Regions from separate parts of the Paenibacillus sp. PK4536 genome, predicted to be linked through region 3. Evidence: riboswitches for the same ligand, from Rfam matches in the RefSeq annotation. Region 3 holds a riboswitch; each other region holds the start of a gene.

Region 1 (3,285 bases), 2.2 Mb from region 3:
CGTCTGCTCGTTCATTCAGTGTAGTAGCTGACGATACGTATGGAACGAATACTACACCGGATCAAGCTTTGTTTATTCAGACAGGACAAGCCTATCAAGGTTACATTGCTGCTGAAGGAGAAAGTCGCTGGTTTTATACTCAAGTCACTAATCCAGCGAAACTGACTTCTTTTTTAAGTGTAGTTAATTCGGCTACGGTTGATTATGATCTTTCACTATATTATTTGAATGAAGAGACATCTGAGATCGAGCAGGTTGCTTTTTCTACCAAAGGTCCAACACAATATGAACAGCTTAGTCATATTGCCAAAGCAGGATATTATTTTATTAGAGTAAGTTCTTATCAAGGAGCAGATACCACTAATCCATTTACTGTATTTGCTGTCACTTCAGACAGTTATGATGCAAGCGAGCCTGATGATAATCCATGGTTAGCCAAAGATAAAGGATCAGCACCTTTTGTCAGCACACAGAATATTGATAATCGTTTTGACGAGGATTGGACAAAAGTCACTTTGACAGCTCAATCCAAAATGAACCTTCGTCTAGACAACACATCTGCTTATGGAACGTATCAATTACAGTTATTTAATGCGAATCTGGTGAGTCAAGGAACACTGGCACAGAATACCAACGGTCAAGTCACACTACCCGCAGGAACGTATTATATTCAAGTCTTAGCACCTTCTACATTTGATCTAACGACTCCATACAAATTATCTGTTAATTATCAGACAGCAGATGTATCCAGAGTTGCGATTAGTAATATTACAACAGATGGTGGTGTCTATGGATTTATTAATTATGGACAAGGTAATAAGTGGCGTGTCAAAAACAATATCGTGATCTCAGGTCGTGCTTTTGATGCTACAGGCAATCCGGTAGCGAACGCTATCGTAACGACTAATATCACTACAATTCTCAATGGCAAAGTGATTCCCGGAACAGCTACGACAGATGCTTCAGGTAACTTTACAATGCCAGTCAATATTGATAATCCAGGAGTAGGGCAATATACGTTCCAATCATCCAAATACAGACATTATTATGATATTGTCAGAATCCAATTTTTCAGCAACGGTAAGCCATTAAATTCAGACATTAGCACACTGTATCATTTCGCTTATGAAATCTACACAGGTTGACCATAATTTTAAAAATGATAGCATCTTGCGTAAAAAATGACATAACCGTTTTCAGAATCTATTGTAAATGAATGATAAATGCGATGTAACAACAGTGAAAAAGTAGAGAAACGATGAAAAAGAGAGAAAATAGGAGCCTGCGATAGATAACTTTTCAATAGTTATCTGAAAATGAAAGCTGTGATGATTCACAGCTTTTTTTGCGTCTTTTCTCAGCTTTACAGTTGACAAGGACAGGCGTATTATTCATTGCAGGCAGTTGATGAATACGATTCAGCAACTGATATAAATGAAGTTTCCAATGTTTTTGATCGCTGAGTTTTCGGTGCTAACCGAAAAACGGGGGAACCAAATTGCGATTTCACAAAACGGTGTGAGAGCCGGAATGTGAATCGTTGGGGTGAATCTGCATACTGACTAACCATGGTACAGTCAGACAATGCAGTAGGGCGACTCTCACCGCCCGAATCCGACAGCTAACCTCGTAAGCGTGGATAGGAGAGAAGTGTGAAGCTTGTGCCGATCTGACACAGTGTAATACGACTCTGTGTTTTTTGATATGTTAACAATGTCACAACGCTTAATTTTCATATGCATATGAAAAGCGGGGGAACCAATCGTTGATGAAGAGGACTGATAGGAAATGATCAGGATCTACACAACATGGGGTGAATTCCGGTATCTACCGGAACGGGCAATCTTCCAGCCCGAATCCGACAGCTAACTCCGTAAGCGTATAAGGGAGAACTCCTAACCAGCAACTCGGCAGGTACACGATAAGTGTGCGTGTTTGTAGAAGTCTGGGGAAAAGTTCTGCTTTTCTCCAGGCTTCTTTTTTTGTGCCTTTTTTAGCAAATCATAGTAACCAAAATGAATGCAGGGAGTTCTTCACATATGATGGATATATTAATGATTGGATTGGTTTTGTTGATTACTGTAGGGTTGAGCGGGTTGCTGCAATGGGCATCTGTAGCTATCGGAGAAAGAAGGAATGAGCGATGACTTGGCTGCTGTGGATTATTATTGGTGGATTAACCATTTATCTATGTTACGCATTAATTTATCCAGAAAAATTCTAATGGGTCAGGGGAGAACATCGTGAGTATCTTTTCATATATCGGAATTGCAGTCACTTTTATTATCGCTTTAATCATCGCTCGTCCAACCGGACATTATATTGCACATGCTTTTGACAATACACCCAATCGATTAGATCGTTGGTTTCATCCTATTGAAAAATGGATTTACAGGTTCGGTGGAATCAAAGGTGAAAATCAGACATGGAAGCAATATGCTGGAGCCGTATTGATCAGTAATACAGTCATCTTGCTTATCGCTTATGCGATCTTCCGTCTTCAACATGTATTACCTTTGAACCCAGCGGGCATTACGAATATGAGCCCTGATCTAGCGTTCAATACAGCGATTAGCTTTATGACGAATACCAATTTACAGCATTATAGTGGTGAAAGTGGTTTATCTTTATTTTCACAGATGACAGCAATTATCTTTATGATGTTTGTATCACCGGCAACAGGGATTGCGGTTGCAATTGCATTTATTAGAGGAATAACCGGTAAGCCTCTAGGTAATTTCTTTACGGATCTAGTACGAGCAATTACACGGATTTTGCTACCTCTTACTTTTATTATGGCGCTTGTGTTTGTTGGATTAGGTATGCCGCAGACGTTGCATACTGTAGTGACAGCTCAGACGTTACAAGGAACAGAGCAACAGATTGGTGTAGGTCCAATTGGATCATTTCTAGCGATCAAAGAATTAGGGAATAACGGTGGTGGTTATTTTGGAGCCAACTCTGCACATCCTTTTGAAAATCCAGGCGGATTCAGTAATATGTTGCAAATGCTGATGATGTTACTGGTTCCAATGTCATTACCATTTACGTACGGTAAAATGGTCGGCAACTCGAAGCAAGGCCGAGTATTATTCGTTTCGATGGTTATGATGTTTGTCGTGATGCTTAGTGTATCTCTTGCAAGTGAATATCAAGGAAATCCATTGATTAATCAATTAGGTATCCAGCACAATGCAGGATCGATGGAAGGTAAAGAAGTACGATTAGGCGAAGCTCAATCTTCGTTCTACTCTGTAGTTACTACCGCTTCAGAGACTGGTGCTG
Region 2 (3,285 bases), 240 kb from region 3:
TCCAGTCGCTATTTTACGGCGCTCATTCGGTTGTGCTGGAGCTTTACCACGTAACGCTTGAATTGCACTGCGCATCACTTTGCAGGAAGATTGGATAAATGGATAATCGTCTTTATCCCATGCTTTGGCATTATCCATATCGTAAAAAGAAATCCATTTTTCGATCGTTGAAGCTGCTTGCTTAGGTTCTAATTGAGGCATATTATAATTCTCCATTTCTATAATTGAACTAATACGTACAAATGATGACGTCAACTCCGTTTTTTAGTAGAAGAAGTCGTAGGTTGTGATTCATCGGCAATCCGCTGCAAACGATCTGAAAGATACACATGCGATCCGGGTTTGGCGGTCTGTGCAATTCGATACATCGCTAGAGCGACTGCACTTGCTTCTATTCCCCGATATTTACGAAGAGGACCCACCATAAGGAAAGATAATGCCTGAGAGATGACAGTGCCAAATTGCTCGCCTGCACGGCTATCTTTACGCTTACCAAGCAATAAAGATGGACGAATCAACGACAACGAGGTATATCCAATCTGTTGTAATCGCTGTTCCAGTTCTCCTTTGATCCGTGTATAAAAGATACTGGACTTCGGATCGGCCCCCATAGAACTGATAACGATAAACTGTTTGGCTCCTTGCTCATACGCAATCTGCGCTACCGCAAATGGATAAATAACATCAATTTCGATCATCTGCTTCTGTGTTCCTGCTTGCTTAATCGTTGTTCCCAGACAACAGAATACATCATCTGCTTTCATATCCGCTCGATAATCTTGCAATTTATTGTAATCCACCACAACCTGTTGCAACTTCATATGTTGCAGTTGTTGCACAGGTTGGCGGACAAGAGCAATCACTTGAGTGTATTCTGTACTTTCTAATAACTGGCGCAGCAACTTTTTGCCTACTAGACCTGTGGCTCCTGCGACTAATGCTGTTTTACCGATCACGATCATCTCCATTTCTGCGCATCGCCTTGATTCCCTATCTTCTTCATTATCAAGATATCATCAGCAAATTGCAAAATAAAATGAGCGATCGATCTACAGCCCCTTTTTATAACAAAAAGGAAGCACTGCTCCCATTCGTATGAATAATGTAATCGGCGCCCAGTCCACGATAAATCAATCGGGATTGGTTGCCTTCTGTAATAACATAGAGTTGCTGTGATGACCATGTTCGGCAGATCTGGATATAACGACAACAGAGCGGTAGACTGCGTTCAAATAAATAAATTTTGCCAATCTTCAACTCTGGAATCCGCCATAACTCTTGTCGCTGTGTGTCGATCACTAGCACATGTTCAATCCCCATTTTCTGATATCGAAGTTGATCGGCTTGACTGTTCACGATCACTGCAAATGGAATCTTTTTCACTTTTAACAATTGCATAAATTGCTCCCCTGCTACAGTAGCCGGTGATACCAGTACAAATTCCTGCTCATATTCCATCCTTGTTCGCGCTCCTCCACCCATTGTAGACAACAAAAAAAAGCCGTTAGAAGAGGACCTCTTCATCAGCTTCTAAGACAAGTGCCTGCGGCATCTTATCATGGCGTAGTTGATTATTGTCGTCTCTCTTATTGCAGCTTACGAGGTTAGCTGACGGATTCGGAAGTAAGAGTCTCCCTACAGAGTTATCGGTCTTCACCAACTGCTCTGATTCACCCCTGAATAGCTCACTAGCATAGTGTCTATTCTTATGGTTCCCCCGCTGATTGAAAGGTCTATTGATACCCTTTTCAGCCATTAAGCTGTAATGAACTTGAAAGAAATCATACGCCCGCTCTTTTCGTTTGTAAAGCAGTACTGAAGCTCGCTATATTCGGATATAGAGCAATCCAGTCGATTGTAGGGTTCTAATGTTCTATTTCCTTCATCTAGCGCTGTTTTACTTTCTTTTACAGGATAAATGGATAAACCGACGCATTGATGAGTATACAAGACATTACCGTATGAATGAATAGAATGAATCCGATTACATGGTTGTTTTCACAGATATATGATCTTTTTAATACTCAGGTCTGATTTTACTTCTTTCTCTGAGCGGACTATGATTGCTAACAATATCTGACATCAAGTATACCGTTATAGACAGATACACGGATCGTGATTGGATTAGGCAAAGAAACATCATATTAAAGGAGCGTAGATTTTTGATGAGTCTGTTATCGGCCATTTCACCTGTTACTCATGCGGTATCCACTAGCAACACATCTGTCCATGTTATTCATTCTATTGAAGTATTTCAGTATGATAATCGCCGTCTAGCCTTACCTGAAATGGATGGCTATCTACACTGTGGGCTGTTAAAAATCGCAAGTCATGGAGTTACAGGCTGGGCGGAATATTCATTTACAGATCAAGTTCAGCATCTGGATCTGGTGAAATGGAGTCGAGTATTTACATCACTCAAAAAATGCCCTCTAGATCAAGCACTTTCTCATATCGATCAGCAGCAACAGAATTGGGGAAGTGTACGTAGTCAGGTTGCTTTAGAAGCATTGACTGAACTGCGGATTCGACTACAAGATTCACCTGATGTGTGGACATCGTCAGATGCGCTTATTAATCATGCTTTTTTGTTAGATTACACCATCGCTTATTATTCCTTTTGAACAATTCTGGTTAATGGATCATAACTACGAAATAAAGGAGTGTGCCTTTCTTGAATTCTGAAAAGATTATGGTGTGTGTGTATTATGGGCCCAATGGAGAACGGTTGATCAGGCGTGGTATTCATTTATCTCAATTGATTCAGTCCCCACTCTGTGTACTCAGTGTGATTGATCACCCGATCGATGAGATGGATCAGCAAGAAGAGAAATATGTAGAGGCATGGTGCAAATTGACCGAAGAAGCAGGAGGTACATTTGTCCTTTTAGAAAGTCATGGACAAGAAGCTGCTGATATTATTGCTTCAACTGCTCAAAAGCATGATGTGACGCAATTGATTATTGGACAATCTGCTCAGACACGCTGGCAAGAAATCATGAAAGGTTCTATCGTGAATGATCTATTGGAAAAGTTGGGAGCGATTGATCTACATATTGTAGCCGTACAGCGGATGCAAGCGCAGTTAGAAGAAACGCATGAAGAAGGTGTAGATGTAGAAGTCGTTCAGACCACACGCGGCTATGAAATCGCCTATGAGACACATGGTCGACCGATCGTGATCGAAGGTATCTTTTTCAAAGACATGCATACTGACTTTGATAATGGATTATTGAAGCTATGTATTAACGGAGAATATCAGTATCTGAAAGTATTTAAAGGCAA
Region 3 (3,285 bases):
GATATTGTACGTTCGATTAGCGGGATTCATCGCGGTCGATATCATCTCTATTATCCGCAAGATAAGTTGGAGAAAGTTATTCATCAGTTATCCGAAGAAGTGGCAGCGATATTTGAAAACAAAATTAATCCGCCACAGATGGAATTTGAAATATAAGATTAGCGAAAAAAGAACGAGAAACAGAGAAGGAGTGAGAAAAGTATATGTTATTTGATACACATACTCATTTGGATTCGATCGAATTTGCCGATGATCGTAAAGAAGTGATTGAGCGTGCTTATGCACAAGGGGTAACCCGAATGATCAATGTGGGATTCAACCGTGAAACGATTCCCACCACGATGGAATTAGTCGAAAGTTATGAATTTATATATGCGGCTATTGGCTGGCATCCTGTAGATGCGATTCATATGCAACCTGGAGATCTGGAATGGATCGAATCGCTATGCAAACATGAAAAAGTAGTAGCAATTGGTGAAATTGGTCTGGATTATCACTGGGATACTTCACCGAAAGAAGTACAGCATAAAGTATTGCGTGAACAAATCGGTCTAGCACGTTCGATTAATATGCCGATTGTTATCCATAATCGTGATGCTCATGAAGATATTGTTAAGATTTTGCGCGAAGAAAAAGCACATGAAGTTGGAGGGGTTATGCACTCCTTTTCAGGTAGCTGGGAAACGGCTAAAATGTGTCTCGATATGGGCTTTCATTTATCGTTTGGAGGACCGATTACTTTCAAAAATGCGAAGCAACCTAAAGAGGTGTTACAACAGGTTCCAATGGACCGTCTTTTGCTTGAAACAGACTCCCCATTTTTGACACCACATCCTTATCGTGGAAAACGAAATGAGTCCGGTTATGTGACACTTGTAGCAGAAGCTGCTGCTGCGCTAAAAGGGGTATCACTGGAAGAAATTAGTACAATTACAACTAAAAATGCACTGGAACGATTTGGCATTCGGTGAAAAAGAGAGTAAATCACGCAAAAAACAGCGTTAAACGGATATATGAATAAATTATAACCAAAAAACAGAAGAATATGACAACTTTTTAACCATTTATTCAGAAAAACGTGCTTGCTGGTCGCTTTACATGAGGGTTGGGTTCGGGATATTATTTCATCAGTGATTTAATCTTGCTGTTATTACGCAAGATTCCATGATTCGGTCTCGCTGAGTTTCCTGCATAGGAAAACGGGGGAACCAACATATGTCTTCAAGCCATTATTATCAGAATACCGAAGTCATTATGTATGATTCCTTTTACAGGGTCTATGGGGTGAATTGGAGGTACTCGCGCCATGAGCGGAGGAGCCTTCAAAGGGCAAGAAATATGATGTGTCCGAATCCGACAGCTAACCCCGTAAGCGATGCAGAGGCAACCTCGTATTTTCTAACGTTTTCCGAACTGTATTTAGATACGTCGGAAGCCAAGGAAAAGTTGCTTTGCTCTTTTCCAGAGGCTTCTTTTGTTTTGGGCTAAACGAAAAGATTCAGAGAATACGATATTTGAAATTTGATCTTTCAGATATTAGGTGTGTCCCTTAGACTGACCATGGCGCAGGCATTTTTGAACATCACGAAAGATTATCACACAGATTTGGTAATCTTATGCTTACGATCAGCCTGTGAAAATTCTGTTATATAGTCGCGTCATATACAATTACGTCACAGCTAGACGGCGAGACTATGAAGGAGGACGGAAGAAGTGGCAATTGCTCCTTTCGAAAAAACCCATGGTTCGCGCTCATCCAGCATGTCTTACGCGCTGAGTTGGAAGCAACAAAACCTACGCTATGTATTGTGGGCTGCATTATTAGTGATCGCTCTTGCAGCGATGCTATTGTCCCTACTTTATAATCAAGCGGGTAAAAATATTTCTGTAGTCATTGACGGCAAAGCACAAACCGTGGAAACACGTAAATTGATGCTTTCTCAACTGCTTGATGAAAATCAAATTAAAGTGGCACCACAAGATAAAGTATCTATGCCTATGAATGGCGCGCTTCAGGATGGGGACAAAGTTTATATTAACCATGCGGTTGCAGTAAACATTACGGCAGATGGTGGAACCAAGAAAATTTATACCACCTCTAAAACAGTTGGTAACACATTGGAGCAGGCTGGGTTAACACTGTCAGGTGAAGATCAATTAACACCTGCGATGGAATCGTCAGTTCATGACAATATGGATATCAAGATTGTGCGTACCAAATCATTTGTAGCGAAAAAAGTAGTCAAGATTCCATATCAAACGGTTAAAAAAACCGATGGTTCTATGCTTGAAGGTAAAACCAAGTTAGTGCAAGGCGGTCAAACAGGTAAAGTGGTTCAATACATCGAGAAAGTATACGAAGATGGAGAATTCGTCTCCAAACGTATGGTTGATAAAAAAACAACCGCAAAAGTAAAAGATAAGATTGTAGCTATTGGTACCAAAAAAGAGGAGCCTAAACTTCTCGCAGCTGCTTCTTCTAGTGGAGGATCAAGTAATAGTACTTCCAAAGCAGGTGTAGATTTCTCTTATGCGAAAGTACTGAACAATGTATCTCTAACTGCTTATTCGTCTCAAGAACCTGGTCTAGGTACAGTGACTGCTTCGGGAGCACGCGTAACAGAAGGTCGTACGATTGCAGTCGATACGAGTGTCATTCCTATGGGATGGTGGGTATACATTGAAGGCATTGGCTTCCGCCGTGCTGAAGATACCGGTAGTGCTATTAACGGTAATAAAATCGACGTGTATATAGACAGCTTGAGCCAAGCGAGAGCATTTGGACGCAAATCCGGTTACACTGTATATGTAATTGGCCCGGTTAAACCCTAGAGAGGGTGTTGATTGGGATAGCACCATTGCTTAAGCCCAGTCATCTGTTATATGATATAAATAATATTAACTATGAGCGTGCATAAAGAAAACAAAAAGAAGAGGATAAATCCTCTTCTTTTTGTTCTGTTAAGATGAATATCGAACAGATTATCTTATCATTTAGAGAGTGAAGGGAAGCGTACAATCAACGTGATTAAAGAAGTGATTGTTGTGGAAGGACGAGACGATACCGTAGCGATTAAAAGAGCTGTAGACGCAGATACGATCGAGACAGGCGGCTCAGCTATAGGTGCTCATGTGATTCGTCGTGTAAAATTAGCTCAAGAACGACGTGGTGTAATTATATTAACTGATCCTGATTTTGCAGGTGAACGGATACGTAAGATCGTAGCGCAGAAAGTCCCTGGATGTAAGCATGCTTTTATCCCTGAAAGTGAAGCTACGCTCAAA

Evidence for each region. Region 3 has a riboswitch for cyclic di-AMP ahead of PO903_RS05810 (resuscitation-promoting factor). Riboswitches for the same ligand answer to the same signal wherever they lie in the genome.
Region 1: it holds a riboswitch for cyclic di-AMP, as region 3 does, so the genes downstream of both, kdpF (K(+)-transporting ATPase subunit F) here and PO903_RS05810 (resuscitation-promoting factor) in region 3, are expected to answer to the same signal.
Region 2: it holds a riboswitch for cyclic di-AMP, as region 3 does, so the genes downstream of both, PO903_RS04710 (hypothetical protein) here and PO903_RS05810 (resuscitation-promoting factor) in region 3, are expected to answer to the same signal.

The regions. Positions count from the first base shown of each region.
Region 1 covers NZ_CP126313.1:3,464,901-3,468,185, forward strand. Annotated here, with positions in the region: gene PO903_RS15565 (carboxypeptidase regulatory-like domain-containing protein) at 1-1,145, shown strand, start outside; cyclic di-AMP (ydaO/yuaA leader) riboswitch at 1,448-1,651, shown strand; cyclic di-AMP (ydaO/yuaA leader) riboswitch at 1,713-1,895, shown strand; gene kdpF (K(+)-transporting ATPase subunit F) at 2,144-2,224, shown strand; gene kdpA (potassium-transporting ATPase subunit KdpA) at 2,244-3,285, shown strand, end outside.
Region 2 covers NZ_CP126313.1:1,010,994-1,014,278, forward strand. Annotated here, with positions in the region: gene PO903_RS04700 (hypothetical protein) at 1-201, opposite strand, end outside; gene PO903_RS04705 (oxidoreductase) at 252-968, opposite strand; gene PO903_RS04710 (hypothetical protein) at 1,063-1,458, opposite strand; cyclic di-AMP (ydaO/yuaA leader) riboswitch at 1,579-1,772, opposite strand; gene PO903_RS04715 (hypothetical protein) at 2,166-2,624, shown strand; gene PO903_RS04720 (universal stress protein) at 2,666-3,285, shown strand, end outside.
Region 3 covers NZ_CP126313.1:1,252,757-1,256,041, forward strand. Annotated here, with positions in the region: gene PO903_RS05800 (HD domain-containing protein) at 1-156, shown strand, start outside; gene PO903_RS05805 (TatD family hydrolase) at 204-971, shown strand; cyclic di-AMP (ydaO/yuaA leader) riboswitch at 1,167-1,390, shown strand; gene PO903_RS05810 (resuscitation-promoting factor) at 1,714-2,832, shown strand; gene rnmV (ribonuclease M5) at 3,025-3,285, shown strand, end outside.